Regions from separate parts of the Oceanobacillus sp. HCA-5259 genome, predicted to be linked through region 1. Evidence: predicted binding sites of a transcription regulator. Region 1 holds the regulator's gene; each other region holds the start of a gene.
What was found. Region 1 encodes Rex, which represses fermentation and respiration genes when NADH is low (regulators of the CRP and FNR family bind a similar motif). Its sites were predicted from a motif close to TTGTGAAATATTTCACAA; they were not measured.

Region 2: a site for Rex is predicted at 3,469-3,486, ahead of pplA (extracellular electron transfer flavoprotein PplA). Genes of this name have one in related genera too.
Region 3: a site for Rex is predicted at 1,905-1,922, ahead of cydD (thiol reductant ABC exporter subunit CydD). Genes of this name have one in related genera too.

Annotation. Positions count from the first base shown of each region.
Region 1 is NZ_JBBKBV010000041.1:7,310-12,565, forward strand. It holds gene WKU33_RS16460 (ABC-F family ATP-binding cassette domain-containing protein) at 1-1,898, opposite strand, end outside; gene WKU33_RS16465 (redox-sensing transcriptional repressor Rex) at 2,045-2,680, shown strand; gene WKU33_RS16470 (hypothetical protein) at 2,894-3,826, shown strand; gene WKU33_RS16475 (CPBP family intramembrane glutamic endopeptidase) at 3,878-4,594, opposite strand; gene groES (co-chaperone GroES) at 5,039-5,256, shown strand, end outside.
Region 2 is NZ_JBBKBV010000039.1:2,150-7,405, forward strand. It holds gene WKU33_RS16075 (polyprenyl synthetase family protein) at 1-225, opposite strand, end outside; gene WKU33_RS16080 (Gx transporter family protein) at 229-837, opposite strand; gene WKU33_RS16085 (NusG domain II-containing protein) at 870-1,289, opposite strand; gene WKU33_RS16090 (FAD-dependent oxidoreductase) at 1,338-3,230, opposite strand; gene pplA (extracellular electron transfer flavoprotein PplA) at 3,511-4,431, shown strand; gene WKU33_RS16100 (FAD:protein FMN transferase) at 4,732-5,256, shown strand, end outside.
Region 3 is NZ_JBBKBV010000011.1:11,574-16,829, reverse strand. It holds gene WKU33_RS08325 (universal stress protein) at 1-359, shown strand, start outside; gene WKU33_RS08320 (YdbC family protein) at 375-593, shown strand; gene cydD (thiol reductant ABC exporter subunit CydD) at 1,943-3,673, shown strand; gene cydC (thiol reductant ABC exporter subunit CydC) at 3,670-5,256, shown strand, end outside.

The DNA.
Region 1 (5,256 bases):
TCTTCCATTAGTTTTTCCAATTCTTGATTCATCCCATCAACTTTTTTCGTTAATTCTAATGCTTTTTCATGATCTTGGAAGACTTCAGGTTTCGTCATTTCCTCCTCGAGCCTTGCGATATCCAATTCTTTTTCTTCAATTGCTACTTCAAGCTGGGCTATTTTTCTTTCTTTTCTTCTGTTCTCACTTTGCAGCTGTTTTTCTTCCTGAAAGCTCCTGCGTCTGTTATCGATCTTTGGCTTGTCCGTTTTTTCCTTGGAAAGTTTAATGAACTCTTTTTCTTCTTCTATTTTTTCAAGATAGTAATCATAGTCCCCTAGGTATACTTTAATCCCGTTCTTGCTCATTTTCGCGACTTGGTCTGTAATGCGATTAATGAAATAACGGTCATGGGAAACAAAGAGGATTGTACCAGGATAGTCCATTAATGCTGCTTCCAGCACTTCCTTACTGTCGATGTCCAGATGGTTTGTCGGCTCATCAAGTATAAGCAGGTTAGCCTTTTGCATCATTAGTTTTGCCAGGGCGAGCCTCGCTTTCTCTCCACCACTTAACTGATCGACCGTTTTTAAAACGTCATCTCCACTAAATAAGAAATTGCCTAGTACCGTGCGGATATCTTTTTCCATTACAAGCGGGTATTCATCCCATAATTCCTGCAGGACTGTTTTATTGGAGGAAAGATTCGCCTGTTCCTGATCATAGTAGCCGATTTTCACATTTGTCCCCAGTTCAAAGGACCCGTTCGTTGCCTGGAGCTTGCCGATAAGAATCTTAAGTAAACTCGTTTTACCAACCCCGTTCGGTCCAATAAGGACAACCCGTTCGCCGCGGGTGAGGCGGAGGTTTGCTTGCTTGAAGGTATATTCATCTTCATCCGGATAGCGGAGGGAAAGGTCTTCTATTTTCAAGACATCATTTCCACTTCTTCTTTCTATATCGAAAGAGAAGGACATAGAAGCCTCGTCTCCAAGCGGTCTGTTCACCCGTTCCATTCGTTCAAGCTGTTTCCGTCTGCTTTGCGCCCGTTTCGTAGTAGAGGCACGGGCGATATTACGTTGGACGAAATCTTCCATCCGTTTAATTTCTGTTTGCTGCTTTTCAAATTCTTTCCGTTCCCGTTCGTAGTCGGCTGCTTTTTGTTCGAGAAATTTACTATATGTCCCGTGATATTTCTTCGTCTCATGTCTTGAAATTTCATAGACGAGGGATACGGTTTTATCAAGGAAGTAGCGATCATGGGAAACAATGACAACTGCTCCTGGATACCCGCTTAAATAGGATTCGAGCCAGCCTAATGTTTCAATATCTAAATGGTTGGTCGGTTCATCAAGAAGCAGGAGTTGTGGCTTTTGCAGGAGCAGCTTGCCGAGAGCGAGCCTTGTTTTTTGGCCGCCACTAAGTTCACTAATCATTGTATGGTAATCATAGTCCTGGAAATTGAGTCCATTCAATACTGCCTTAATCTCAGCTTCATACGTATAGCCGCCACCGGTCTCGTAAGCGTGCTGCAGGCGATCATACTCTGATAGTAAACTTTGATATTCATCATTTGAAAGCTTCTCAGTATCTTGCAATTTCTCTTCTATCTTCCGTAAATTCTCTTCTTGTTGTTTTAAATGGTCGAATACGGTGACAAGCTCATTCCAGATTGTCTTGCCGGATTTTAATTCCATATGTTGTGAAAGGTAGCCGATAGTAAGTTCTTTCGGCTTAATAAGTTCCCCGGTATCATAAGAAAGTTCGCCGGCCATTATTTTTAATAAAGTAGATTTCCCAGCCCCGTTTCTCCCAACAATTGCTATTCGATCAAGATCTTTAATTTCAAGTTTTACATTTGATAAAATGGTTTCCGAACCAAAGGATTTCGAAAGTCCATTCATTTGCATTAAAATCATACATTCACCCCATTATATGTATTGTAACGCAAAAAGCAGAAGAAGGAAATTATATGTGAAAATAATCACGACATTTCGCTCGTTTTCTGGTAGAATAGACATAAGTATAACTATTATTATCGTTATTAATGAAATGAGGAACAGATATGAGACAAAACAAAATACCACAAGCAACAGCAAAGCGGCTTCCGTTATATTATCGCTATTTAAATAATCTGAATCGACAAGGGAAAAAACGGGTTTCTTCAAAGGAACTATCAGAAGCAATCAAAGTTGACTCCGCTACAATCCGTCGTGACTTTTCATACTTCGGCGCTTTAGGAAAGAAAGGTTACGGCTATAATGTCGAATACTTGCTCGGATTTTTCCGCAGTACACTCGACCAACATGAAACGACAGAGGTTGCTTTAATCGGTGTCGGTAATCTAGGTACCGCCTTTTTAAATTATAACTTTACGAAAAATAATAATATCCAAATCAAAATGGCCTTCGATAGTGATGAAGAGAAAATCGGTCAAATTGTCGGGGGTGTTCCAGTTTACGGGATAGATGAAATGATGGAGAGAATTGAGGGAATCTCTGTCGCGATCCTCACTGTACCTGTATCGGAAGCTGATGTTATTACAGAAAAATTAGTTAAAGCAGGGATTGAAGGAATCTTGAACTTCACACCTGTTCGTATTACAGTACCGGAAGATGTGCGCGTTCATCATATCGATTTAGCGGTTGAACTACAGGCACTTGTTTACTTTTTGAAGCATTATCCATTGCAATCAAAATAGAGCACACATAAAGTGAAACTTTATTCAGTGGGGAATTCCTTACCTCCCACTGAATGTTAGTTGAACAGAATCAGGTATTTACGGACTGTTTATCCCCTTTACATATTGGGCTTCCCTCATGTTTAGAGGTAGGGGTATTACAGACCGTTAATACGTGATAAAGAAACAAGAAAGATAGTGAAACGGGAGAAAATAGTAGGGGCGTGGGAAAACGTGTTGAATCGTAAAATATGGACAGGAGTATTGCTTTTACTCTCCTGTCTGTTTTTAGCAGCTTGCTCGAATAATACAGAGGAGAAAGAAACGGAATCAGAGCAAGAGGTTGAAGCAGGGGAGGATGTATTTTTTGCTGTCCTTGAGGATAATGTTGAAGCGTTGATGGCAAAGGACTTGGACGGTTATATGGAGACAATTCACGGGGAATCTCCTGCTTATGAATCAACAAAGGAGACGATCACTGAGTTCTTTGAGTATTCATTGGATATCGAGTTGGCAGATCTTGAGATGAAAGAACAATCTGAGGATGAAGCTGTCGTCCACTATACACAACGTACGATTGAAAAAGATTCAGGCGACTTCGAGAACAACGAAACAAGAGGAGAACATATTCTTCGTCCAGACGACGGTAAATGGAAAATTTATGAGTCGGAAATCTTCGAAGTCAATCCACTGCCTGAGGAAAGAGAAGAGGTTGAGATGACTGGAGATTATGTGGAAGTAATTTCTAGTCTTCCTACTCCTTTTGATGAGGAAGAATGGATGCTTGCCGGTTATGATGAAGCGGAAGGGGAAGCAACCGCTGAATACATTCCGGTTGCGGAAACCTTAGGGAATTACAGTGCAATCATCACCTATGATTATTATGAAGATGGTAATGAACGAAGCGGGCTTGCGAATTTCATTGATGTGCTGGAGCTAAGCTTACAAGATATGACAACAGGAGAATTTGATTTTGAACGTCTCTATGCAACGGAAAGTGAAGTCATGTACCAATTCCGTGTAGATGGGGATGCAAAAGAACCAAATCAAGAAGAAATCGGCCGCATTTTCGTTAAAGATGAGGACTTATATCTTGTACGCTATACGGTAATGGAAGAAACGATTGAAGATACGGATGAAATCATTACGATGTTAAATGAAATATAATAAAAAAGCGGGAGATGACGTTTGAATAGTCCGTCAGGATCCCGCTTTTTTTCATACCCAGCTCAACAAAATTGTCTGCAACTGTTCAAGCTGATCAATCATTTTTTGGATTTCTTCTGGTGTTAAGTTATACTGCTTATAAACAACGTAAGAGTTCATCCCTGCATGGACGATAATCGGAACGATAATCCGTTTTGTTTTTACATAAAGGAAAGCAAATACGAGTCCCATTGCTGTATACATAAGAAGATGGGAAAAGTCTACATGAAAAGCAGCAAAGACGAGTGCTGATAGTATAGCGGCGAAAAAGAAGTTCATGCGCTTATAGAGACTACCGAAAATAATCTTTCTAAAAATGATCTCTTCAAGGATTGGCGCAATAATTGCTGGAATCAAAATGAAGAGCATATTTGCCCGGGCATATTCCATAATCCCCATTGTGTTCTCCGATCCTGCTGGGATGCCGAAAATAAAGATTTCAATCATTGCTGCAATTGTTTGAGCAAAGAAGGCTAGAAACACCCCAAATATGGACCAAAGGATAACGGAAGAAACGGGGGAAGCATCCCGGTGTGCTGGCATTTTCATGTCTGGCCTCATTAGCCATAACGTAACGAGCAGTCCAGCAGTAAAACTAAAAATCGACCAATAAATCATATTTTGTGAATAACTTTCGGGGAAATATAATTCCATATACAACGCTACCGGAAGGGCGGAAAACTGCATAACCAAATACGTCACAATCACATACCAATATCTTTTCGGCAAACCCAACGACTCCTTCTATATAAAGTGAAACTTCATTCAGTGGGCGTTCTTTACCCCCTGAATGTTGGTTGAACAGAATCAGGGATTTACGGACTGTTTATCCCCCACCTTCACATATCGGGTTTCCCTCATGTTTAGAAGTGGGGCTATTACAGACCGTTAATCCGTGATAAATTCACATAAATGTATTTTAACATAAATCGGGACATGGGGTCAGAGCATTTGTCCCATTACATTCTTATCTTTACCCAATTATATGTTCAAATCCTTATTAATATCTATTTCCAGCTCCTTTTCCAGTTAAAAATAGAAAATCACAAAAATTAAACATACATCGCTTGCATTTTTTTGACTTATTACTTATTATAATAATTGGAGTTAGCACTCGAGCGAAGTGAGTGCTAACAAAAATATAAAAACTTTAGAATCAAGGAGGAGTTCTAGATGATTAAACCATTAGGAGATCGTGTTGTTATCGAACTTGTAGAGCAAGAAGAAACAACAGCAAGCGGAATTGTACTTCCAGACTCTGCACAGGAAAAACCACAAGAAGGTAATGTAGTAGCAGTAGGTTCTGGCCGTGTAACAGACAGTGGTGAAAAGATTGCACTGGAAGTGTCTGAAGGAGACCGCATTATTTTCTCTAAGTTTGCTGGAACAGA
Region 2 (5,256 bases), on a different contig from region 1:
TGCTGAAACTGCGATGGCATCCTCTTTTTTATAGGATGGACCAATATTCGAGCATAATAATGTGAAGGCGGGACGGAGCAACTTTCCGCCTGAATAAACCATTTCTTTGATTCTCTCTTCTACAGCTTTATTACGAACATGAATCCGTGAATCTATTAAAGAAAGCACATCGGCTAAATCTTGTTTCAACTCTGGATAACTATCCCACATCGCATGTACTTTCATTATTTATACCTCCTCTTGACTCTGATAGAGAATAGATGATTGCTGTAAAACTTTATCCTTTATCGTTTTTTCTTTTTTCGTCGTCTCCACTTTTTGCAAATACATATAATAATCAAGCTTTTCTACATGCTGTAATAAATAATTCGCGATGATTCCGATTGCGATTCCCGCTAAAATTCCAATGAAAGACAACACCGGTAAATATAGCAGCACCGTCCATGTTTGGGCGATGAAACTTGCTACAACCAATTGGCCAACGTTATGTAAAATTGCTCCTGCTGCACTCACGCCGATTAAGCTAACACGCATCGGTCCAAGTTTTTTTACAAGCCACATCCCGATAAAGCTGATGATGGCTCCAGCTGAGCTATACATAAACGTAGAAATGGTGCCACCAAGTAAAGTTGTTAATACAACACGGATACCGACTACTTTTGCAGCATCTTTTACAGGAAGGGTATAAAGCGCCATAATTGTAATAATATTGGCAAGTCCGAGTTTTGCCCCTGGTGCAAAAGCAAAAGGAAAAGGGATTGCCCGCTCCACAATTCCGATAATGACGGCTTGTGCAGCTAATAATGAAATATAGACGAGACGCTCATTTCGTGTCATTCCCTTCCCCCCTTTACTTTTAAAATATTTCCTCACGAACTGATAATGATATCGCTCACCGGTTCGTCACTCATCGTTTGAATTTCAATAATCATCCGATGAGGTAGACAAACAATTGTTTCACCTGGTTTGCTGATGAAACCTTGATGGACATCAATCTGATCTGGGCAATTCGCTGATTTAACCCTTATTTCTTCATCAATGACTTCAACTATATTGTAATTCGAGTCAGAAGAGAGAATATCAAAGACTTCAACACCTTCATTGCCTGTAAGCGTGACTCGTTGCACTTCTTCATTATCTACAGAAATAACCGCCACGCTTACAGATTCCCCATCGGCATATTTTGTCTGTATGAAAGTAAAAATAACGAAGGGAAGAAAAGATAAGATAACAAGTGCAATCACGATAATAATATCCCAACGTTTAACCGTCCGGTATAGCTCTTTCAATTCCATCTCTCCCCTTTTACAGGCATGATTAAAATTTACTTTACAGTTTTATTCTTGATGATCCCTATAGATGCCCCGTTCTTTTCCGTACCACCAGTCACCGACTTTCTCTTGTAAAAACGGCACAACCCAGTAGTCCAGACCAAACGTTCTGCCAGAACCATTCATTAGAGCAATCGATGCAGGAAGGGCCCAAACCTTATCCCAACCGAGCATGGCAGTTAGAGTGAACATGACTAAGAAACCGGAACTTGCTAAGTTTGCAAGCCATGTAAATAGACCAAATAGAATCGCCAATCCCATTGCTAGTTCAATAAACACCATCATTTTTTGCATAAAGATAGCCATCTCTGGCGTTGGCAGCATGATTTTCATGATCCATTCGAACCAACTAGGCATACTACTTAAGATTGGTGTTGCCCAGTCCCCGGAAGCAGCTTCACTGGCAGCGGCCGTTGCTTCAGTCGCTCCTGATGTTGCGGTTTGCAGCCATTCAAACGGCATTTTCACGGAGTCGGAAACAATCCATGAATCTTCACCGAGTCCTTTGAACAGCAATGGTACATTTGACCAGCTGGATGTCGCTTTTTCCCAAGTACCTTCACCCCATAATTTTGTAGCGCCCTCTACAATCCAGAATCCCCCAACAAAGATACGTAGCGGTATGCTCCATAACACGTTTCCATACCGATTGACAAGATTCCGGAATACATTTCGTTTGTCTTTTGAGTGGAAAAACTCATCGAATATATAGTGGAACATATAGTATCCACTACCGATGCCAAATAGATATACGAGGTCCACCATGTACTTAATAAAGTTCGCCAACCAACCGCTGACGCGCATCCCCATTAAGTTGGCGACACCATATCTGGTGCCGATGGACACCATAAAACCATGGTACTTTCCTTTATAAGCTTTTTTCTCTCCACCGCTGATTTCACTGATGACTGCATGGGCTGCGGTCTCCGCAGTTAGTTCCGCTGCCTCGACAATTTGTGGTGTCGGTGTGCCTTCTTCTTCCTCATAGTAAGCTAAATCCCCAACGACATAGACATCATCTAGTCCTTCCGCTTCCATATATTCATTTACTTTTAAGCGTCCAGCTCTAGCGCTTTCCATATTGTAATTTTCCGCATCCGAATTCGCCTTTATTCCTGCCGTCCAAATCAATGTATGAGTTGGAATGATTTCGCCTGATTTTAAAACGATCTCTTCAGCTTTCACTTCAACGATAGGGGAATTCACTAATATATTGATCCCTTTTTTCTTCATATAGCGCTCCGCCTTCTCAGCGCTTTTTCGGTCCAACATATTCAAAATCGTAGGAGCCGCTTCGACGAGGTTTAATGTGATCTCTGATTCATCGAGTTTATTATCTTTTGCCAACCGTTTTCTCCATTCCATTAGTTCCCCAATCATTTCAACACCAGTGAAGCCGGAACCACAGACAGTAAAGGTCAATAGAGCGCGGCGTACTTCCAGATCGTGTTCCCTGGAGGCCCGGGCTACCGACTTTTCAATGTGCTGACGTAGTTTGACGGCATCCTCAACGGACCAAAGTGTAAACCCATGCTCACTTACTCCAGGCGTACCGAAGTCGTTCGGCTCTGCACCCATACCTAAGATTAAATAATCGTAATTGAAAGTACTTTGTTTTGTTGTAATCACTTTATTTTTATGATCAACATGTTCAACAACATCAGTTACAAGTTTCACCTTCGTGCGGTTAAACAGCCGTCGCAGGTCAAATTGAACAGCATCTGGCTCAACCCGGTGCGCCGCGACTTCATGCAATGAAGTCATCATGGTGTGATACGAATCTCGATCAATTAACGTTATCGATACAGAGGGATCCTTTTTATATTTCTTTGCAAGTCTCTTAGCTGCATGAACACCAGCATAACCGGCACCGATAATCACAATATTTTTTTCTGCCAATGGAAATCACTCCTTAATTAAGAAAATATGAATTGATATTTAGTACATATAATGTTCATCAATTCACAATATAACGCAATAATTTTTTCTTGTCTATAGCGTTCACACAATAGTCATTTATCATATTTTTTACCATTAGTACGTTGTAAACGTTAATATAATGCAGATTATAGTTAACCATTCTTCCTTACAAAAATAGTTTACATTACAACATTCGCATGCTAATATAAGGGTGAACGTGTGATTATATTCACAATTAAATAAGTAAAGGATGATTCAGATGAAGTGGAAAAATTTTATAGGCGTATCAGTTTTAGGGCTTGCATTAACCTTTTCATTAGCTGCTTGTGGAGAGGAGGATGCACCAAGTAAAGATAATGAGACAGATCAGGACGCAGCTACTGAGGAAACAGAAGAAACGGCAGCTAAAGAAGTCGTAGCAGGAGCACCTCTACAAGACGGGACCTATTCATTATATGAAACTGAAATAGGGGAAACTGGCTGGAAAGTCGTTATGGAAATGACAGTAGAAGATGGAGAAATCACTTCTTCAGATTTTAATTATGAAAATGAAGACGGCGAGTTAAAGACAGAGGATGAGGAATACCAGGAAACCATGTCGGAAGAGTCCGGTACAGGCCCTCAAAATTTCATCCCTGAACTGAATGATGCTCTCGTGGCCAATCAAAATGCTTCAGAAGTTGAAGTAGTTACTGGTGCAACAAGTTCATCTCATACATTCATCAACTATGCTCAACAGTTGATCCAAGCAGCACAGTCTGGTGACACAACACCAATCGAAATCGAAAATACAAATGAGCTTATCGACGGTGAATACAGTCTTTCAGAGAAAAACATTGACCAAACCGGCTGGAAAACGGAGCTTACCATTACAGTTGAGGACGGAAAAATCACTGAATCCGATTTTGTTTATCTCAATGAAGATGGAGAGTTGAAAATCGATGATGATGAGTACCAAGAACAAATGGCGGATATTTCCGGCACAGGCCCTCAAGATTTTATTCCTGAATTGAACGAAGCACTTGTTGAGACACAAGATGCTAATGCAGTAGAAGTTGTTTCTGGTGCGACATCTTCCAGCAAGTCTTTCCAAATGTACGCTGCACAATTAATCAATGCAGCCCAAAAAGGGGACACAACCCCGATCGAAATTGACAATATCGTTTATGCGGAAGAATAAAGAGAACATCTAAGTTAGTTGATGGGAAATATCAAAGGCGCAAGCGCCCGGATAGCAACGTACAAACTGGAGCACTTCGGAATGAGATAAAGGAAACACAACGAACGATAGTGAGTTGATGTTGACTTATCGATTGGAGGAGTGTGAAGTTTGCTAGTTGCTGGGCGCTGGAGCCGGACGTGGCTGGCCCCGGATACTAAGTTATCACAGCATTTTAATTTATAGTTTCTTATACAATTAGAAAAAACGATTTAGCTTCTAATTTCCCTCCTCAAGTTTAATGGAAAGTGGTGAGGAATCATGAAACACCTTAAATGGTTTTGGATTAGTTTACTCATACTGCTTGTCGGGTGTGGCGTGTCAGCCGAAACAGAAGGCGTGACAGTAGATCCGCATAGTAAGACGGATTTTCTAATGGGGACAGTGGTAACCGTCAAAATTTACGATGAAGACAAAGGGGACGTGCTTGAACCGGTTTTTAACCAAATTGAGCAGTTAGCCGATGAGCTTTCTTCCAACGAGGAAGGTTCTGTTATCGATGAAATTAATCAACATGCCGGGTCAGCACCAATTGAAGTTCCAAAAACGAGCTATGACCTTATAAAGGAAGGGAAACGTTATTCCAAATTAGCAGATGGCTCATTTGATATTACGGTTGGCCCATTGACAAACCTTTGGCGCATCGGCTTTCCGGATGCAAGAAAACCAGATCAATCTGAAATTGATCAAGTATTACCGCTAATCAACTATCAATCTGTTCAACTTGATGAACAGGGGAGAACAGTATTTCTCATGCAGGATCAGATGCGGCTAGACTTAGGATCC
Region 3 (5,256 bases), on a different contig from region 1:
CGAAATTAGTTGAAGATTCCCATCTTTATATTGTGACGGTAGTAACCCCGGGGATTACGAGTAATAGCACGGCTGCAAGTGGTAATTTATCGATGAATGATGCCGAGCTCATCTATCCGAAACTGGAAGAAATAAAAAAAGAGTTACAAGGTAACGGATTTAATGTGCACACCGAAATCATAACCGATTTTTCCCAACGAAACCCGGGAGTTGCAATCTGTGATTATGTAGAAGAACATGCGATTGATATGGTAGTTGTTGGTCATCGTGGACTCAGCAATTTAAAAAGACTCTTTCTCGGGAGCGTCAGCAGCACGATTGTACAACGAGCAGCAAGTCAAGTTTTAGTAATTAAATAGGAAAGAGGTAGAAGAATAATGGCTATCCAATATGAAATCATTGAAAATATTGCCGTCCTATCCGAATCACCAAAAGGCTGGACGAAAGAGCTCAATCTCGTCAGCTGGAATGGAAGGGATCCGAAATATGATCTTAGAGACTGGGCCCCAGATCACGAAAAAATGGGCAAAGGCATCACATTGACAAAAGAAGAAGTACTTAAACTAAAAGAAAGCTTGGGAAGTTTCAATTGAATAATAACTGAATATACGCTGCCTGAACAGTGGATTCCGTTCATACAGGGTAAGTGTTTGCTCTTTCACTAATTAAGGCGCTCTAATCGCCGTTCAGTTGCCCGCTGGACGGATGCTTTCCCAATTAAGTAAGATAAACATGTGAATAGGAGAATAAACCCCAGTTGTTTTCCCATAAAAGCAAGATGAACATGCTAAAGGGAAAATAACCCTCAGTTGTTTTCCCATTAAAGTAAGAAGAACATGCTGATGGGAGAATAACCCTCAGTTGTTTTCCCATTAAAGTAAGATGAACATGCTGATGGGAGAATAAACCTCAGTTGTTTTCCCATTAAAGTAAGATGAATATGCTAAAGGGAAAATAACCCCAGTTGTTTTCCCATTAAAGTAAGATGAACATGCTAAAGGGAAAATAACCCTCAGTTGTTTTCCCATTAAAGTAAGATGAACATGCTGATGGGAAAATAACCCTCAGTTGTTTTCCCATAAAAGTAAGAAGAACATGCTGATGGGAAAATAACCCTCAGTTGTTTTCCCATAAAAGTAAGATGAACATGCTGATGGGAAAATAACCCTCAGTTGTTTTCCCATAAAAGTAAGATGAACATGCTGAAGGGAAAATAACCCTCAGTTGTTTTCCCAATAAAGTAAGAAGAATATGCTGATGGGAGAAAGCTGCACTTATGCTTTATGAAAGTAAGCACAAAAGGGATGGGCAAAAAATGTTCATCCTTTTAGTAATATAGGAAACTATATACTAAAAATGCTCTGGATAACGAATATTTCCAGCGATAGCCACGTCCGCTCTGCGCCCAGCAACTAGCAGATCTTTTGGTGGGGCGAGCAGTGCGCAGTCCCAAACTTCACACTCTTCCAATCGATAAAGAAGACTTGCCGAGCGGTCTTTGTGAGGCCTAGTCGCCCTTATACCCTTGTGGTGAAAGCGGGCATCAACTCAAAACTAAAGGAGGGCCGCTTAAATACGGGCTAAAGCCCAACTCACGTCTACCCCTAAAGGGGCACGTTTCCTTTATCTCATTCCGGTAAAAAGGAAGTTCGATTAAGTTCGCTCACGTATGGGGCAACATCGAACTACCTCCCATCCTGGGAGGCACAGTTTGTACGTTGCTGCGACTACTGGATGTGCTAGTACAAACGCTCTTCGGTGGGACGAGAAATCGCAGTCCCAGGCGTTGCGGAACGAATCGCATTTTTAGCCTGTAAGGGCGTTTACGCCTTTGTTCAAATTTCGACAGCTTTGTTAACGAAGGGTCTCTTGTTTTACTGCGGGGTGAAGAATCAGTTATACTTATGTGAAAGACTTCACTTCTTAGTAGGAGGAACAATACATGCACAGTTGGAAGGATCTGGCACAAGACCATAGAGGCAGACTGATTCTGATGATTTTATTTTCACTGCTTAGTGGGATCAGTATTATTGCTCAAGCCTACTTGCTTGTGTATATCGTAAATGAAGCATTTTTACAAGGAACAGCTTTTGCTGACCTTTTACCATATCTTGCCTTATTACTTGCAGCATTGCTCGGACGAACTTTATTTAATTATGGAAATGGAAAAACGGGGGTCCGTCTTGCAGCAATTGTAAAGCAAGGACTGAGAAGCCAGCTGCTTCGTAAATATTCTAAGACGAATATGCAAGCAGCGATGTACGGAAGGTCCGGCGAGAAAGTGAGTGTCATGATGGATACGGTAGATGAAATAGACGATTATTATAGTAGCTACATCCCCCAAGTTATCCAGTCTATTATCATTCCCATCATGCTACTTATTACGATTTTTGCCGAACATTTCACGACTGGAATCATCATTATAATTACCGCACCATTCATCCCGATTTTTATGGTAATTATCGGTTTTAATACGAAGGATAAATCGGAGGAACAGCTCGATAAAATGGCGGCATTCTCAGGAAAGTTCCTTGATACACTGCAAGGACTGACGACTCTTAAGTTATATGGTCGCTCAAAAGAACAAAAAGCAGAAATAGAGGAAAGCAGTCTGAACTTTCGGGATGCTACGATGGTTGTTCTCAAAACGGCTTTCGCGAACTCGTTCGCACTGGAATTCATTTCGATGCTTAGTATGGGATTGATCGCACTTGAAGTTGCATTCCGTTTGATCATTTTCCAAAACATTAGTTTTTTCACCGGTTTTCTTATGCTTTTGCTTGCACCGGAATTTTACAATAAGTTAAAGGAACTTGGAAATGCTTTTCATACTGGAAGAGGCAGTAGTGGTGCTTTCAACAAGTTGCAGAAGGAACTCGACACACCGGACATGCCGGTGGAATGGGGGAGTAATGTATTTGAGGTAAGAAAACCGCCTGCCATTGAATTAAAGGATGTTTGCTTCCGTTATGAAGAGAATGGTTTTACTTTAAATCATATTTCGGTAGAGATTTCTCCTTATGAACAAATCGCCATTATTGGTAAAACTGGTTCAGGAAAATCCACTTTGCTGCATGTTATCGCAGGTCTCGTTGCTAATACAGAGGGGGAGATTCTTGTTAATGGAAAACCTCTCTCAGAGTATGAAGAAAAGGCATGGTTTAACGAAATAAGCTATATTTCCCAGCATCCATATTTATTCTCTGGAACAATTGCGGATAATATAGCTATTGGCGGGAGAGGGGAGAGAGCGAGAGTAGAAATTGAGGCGGCAGGTGAAAAAGCTGGAATATCAGAGCTCGTTGCCTCTTTGGAAAAAGGATATGACACTCCGGTCGGTGAAGCGGGACGCGGACTGTCCGGTGGAGAGAAACAGCGGGTCGCCCTTGCAAGGGCTTTTCTGAAGCGGCCTTCCATTATCCTATTTGACGAACCTACTGTAGGACTCGACTTACGAACCGAACGGATATTACAACAATCGATTGAAGAATTGGCGAAGCATGCAACCATTATTACGGTAGCGCATCGCCTGCACACGATTAAACATGCGGACAAGATTGTCTTGCTTGATTCCGGAAAGATCGTGGCAAAAGGGAAGCACGAAGAATTGTTAAGAACGAATCCGGATTATCGTTCTATGGTCTCAGCAGAGCAAGGAGGTGAGCGGAAGTGAGGGATTTAACAACAGTGATCCATCTATTATTTAAAGAGAAAAAAGACATTATCCTCTCGATTATATGTGGATTTATCGGTGGGATTACCGCTGTCGGATTGTTTTCAGCGAGTGGGTATTTAATTTCCCAAGCAGCACTCGCTCCGCCAATCTATACCTTGATGGTGCTTGTCGGTACGGTAAAACTCTTTGGGATCATCTCTGCCGTTAGCCGCTACGGAGAACGTTATTACTCGCACCGAGGCACGTTTACGATGCTCAGTAATTTACGGGTATCTTTTTATGAAAGATTAGAGCCGCTTGCTCCACAGATTTTCCAGAAGTTCCGGAGTGGGGACTTGCTTGCCCGTATTGTCGGGGATGTGGAAACATTACAGAACTTCTTCTTGCGGGTCTTTTATCCGCCGATTGTACTATTTCTTGTGTTCTTCTGTACGATATTTTTCACGGCATATTTTTCTATTACGCATGCCATTATTATTTTTGTCGGGTTTCTTCTGACGACTGTGCTTGTCCCAGTGTATTTCGCTATCAGGCAGCGCCGAGTGGATCAAGGGTTACGAGAGGAACGCGGAAAATTATCAACAGAAGTGACAGAGCTCTTCTACGGTTTCCGCGATTTGAAAATATATCAACGGTTGGAAGAAAAAGAGGAAGCACTTGAGCAAATGGCTGAAACCTATGTACGGGAACAGGAGAAAGCAGGTGTCCATCATCTTTACAGTGAATCATTAAATACATTTGTATCACTGATCATCTCGGTCGTTGTGCTTGGAATGGGTGCTTATTTAATCGCAGCAGGCAGCTTGAATGGAGTTTTCTTAGCGATGTTGTTAATGATTTCTTTAACTGTCTTTGAAGACACGACATCAATGGCGATTTTCCCCAGTCATCTCGAGGATAATAGAAGAGCGGCAGCTAGATTATCGGCAGTAGTTGGTAGTGAACCAGTTGAAGTAGAAGAGAGGGAAGACCTAATCTTGACTTCTTCCCCAACTATAACGTTTAATGATGTATCATTTACTTATTCAGAAGAAGAAAGACAAACTCTGAATGATGTTCAGCTCCATTTTCCGGCAGGTTCGAAAACGGCAATCGTTGGCCCGAGTGGTTCTGGGAAATCAACCATTCTTAGCTTGTTGCTAAATTTTAATTCTGCGGATACAGGAGAAATTCTGATTAATGAAGAAGAGATTAGCAGGATGAACCAAGAAAGCATTTGGAAATATGCAAATGTCGTCCTTCAGGAAAACCATTTCTTCTTTGGGACAATCCGAGATAATCTGAAAATCGCTGCGGATGAAGTATCGGATGAGCATTTGCTGAAAGTATTGAAAAAAGTTGAATTAAGCCAGTTCAAGCTGGACAATGCGGTGCTTGAAAAAGGTGCCAATCTATCAGGCGGAGAAAAGCAACGACTGGCGATTGCTCGGGCGATGCTTAAGAACTCCTATCTCTGGCTACTCGACGAACCAACGTCATCAATGGATTCCCTTACGAGTTTTAATATTTATCAGGAATTATTTGAACTAGCGAAAGATGATACACTTATCCTCATTAGCCATCGCTTGAATGGACTGGAA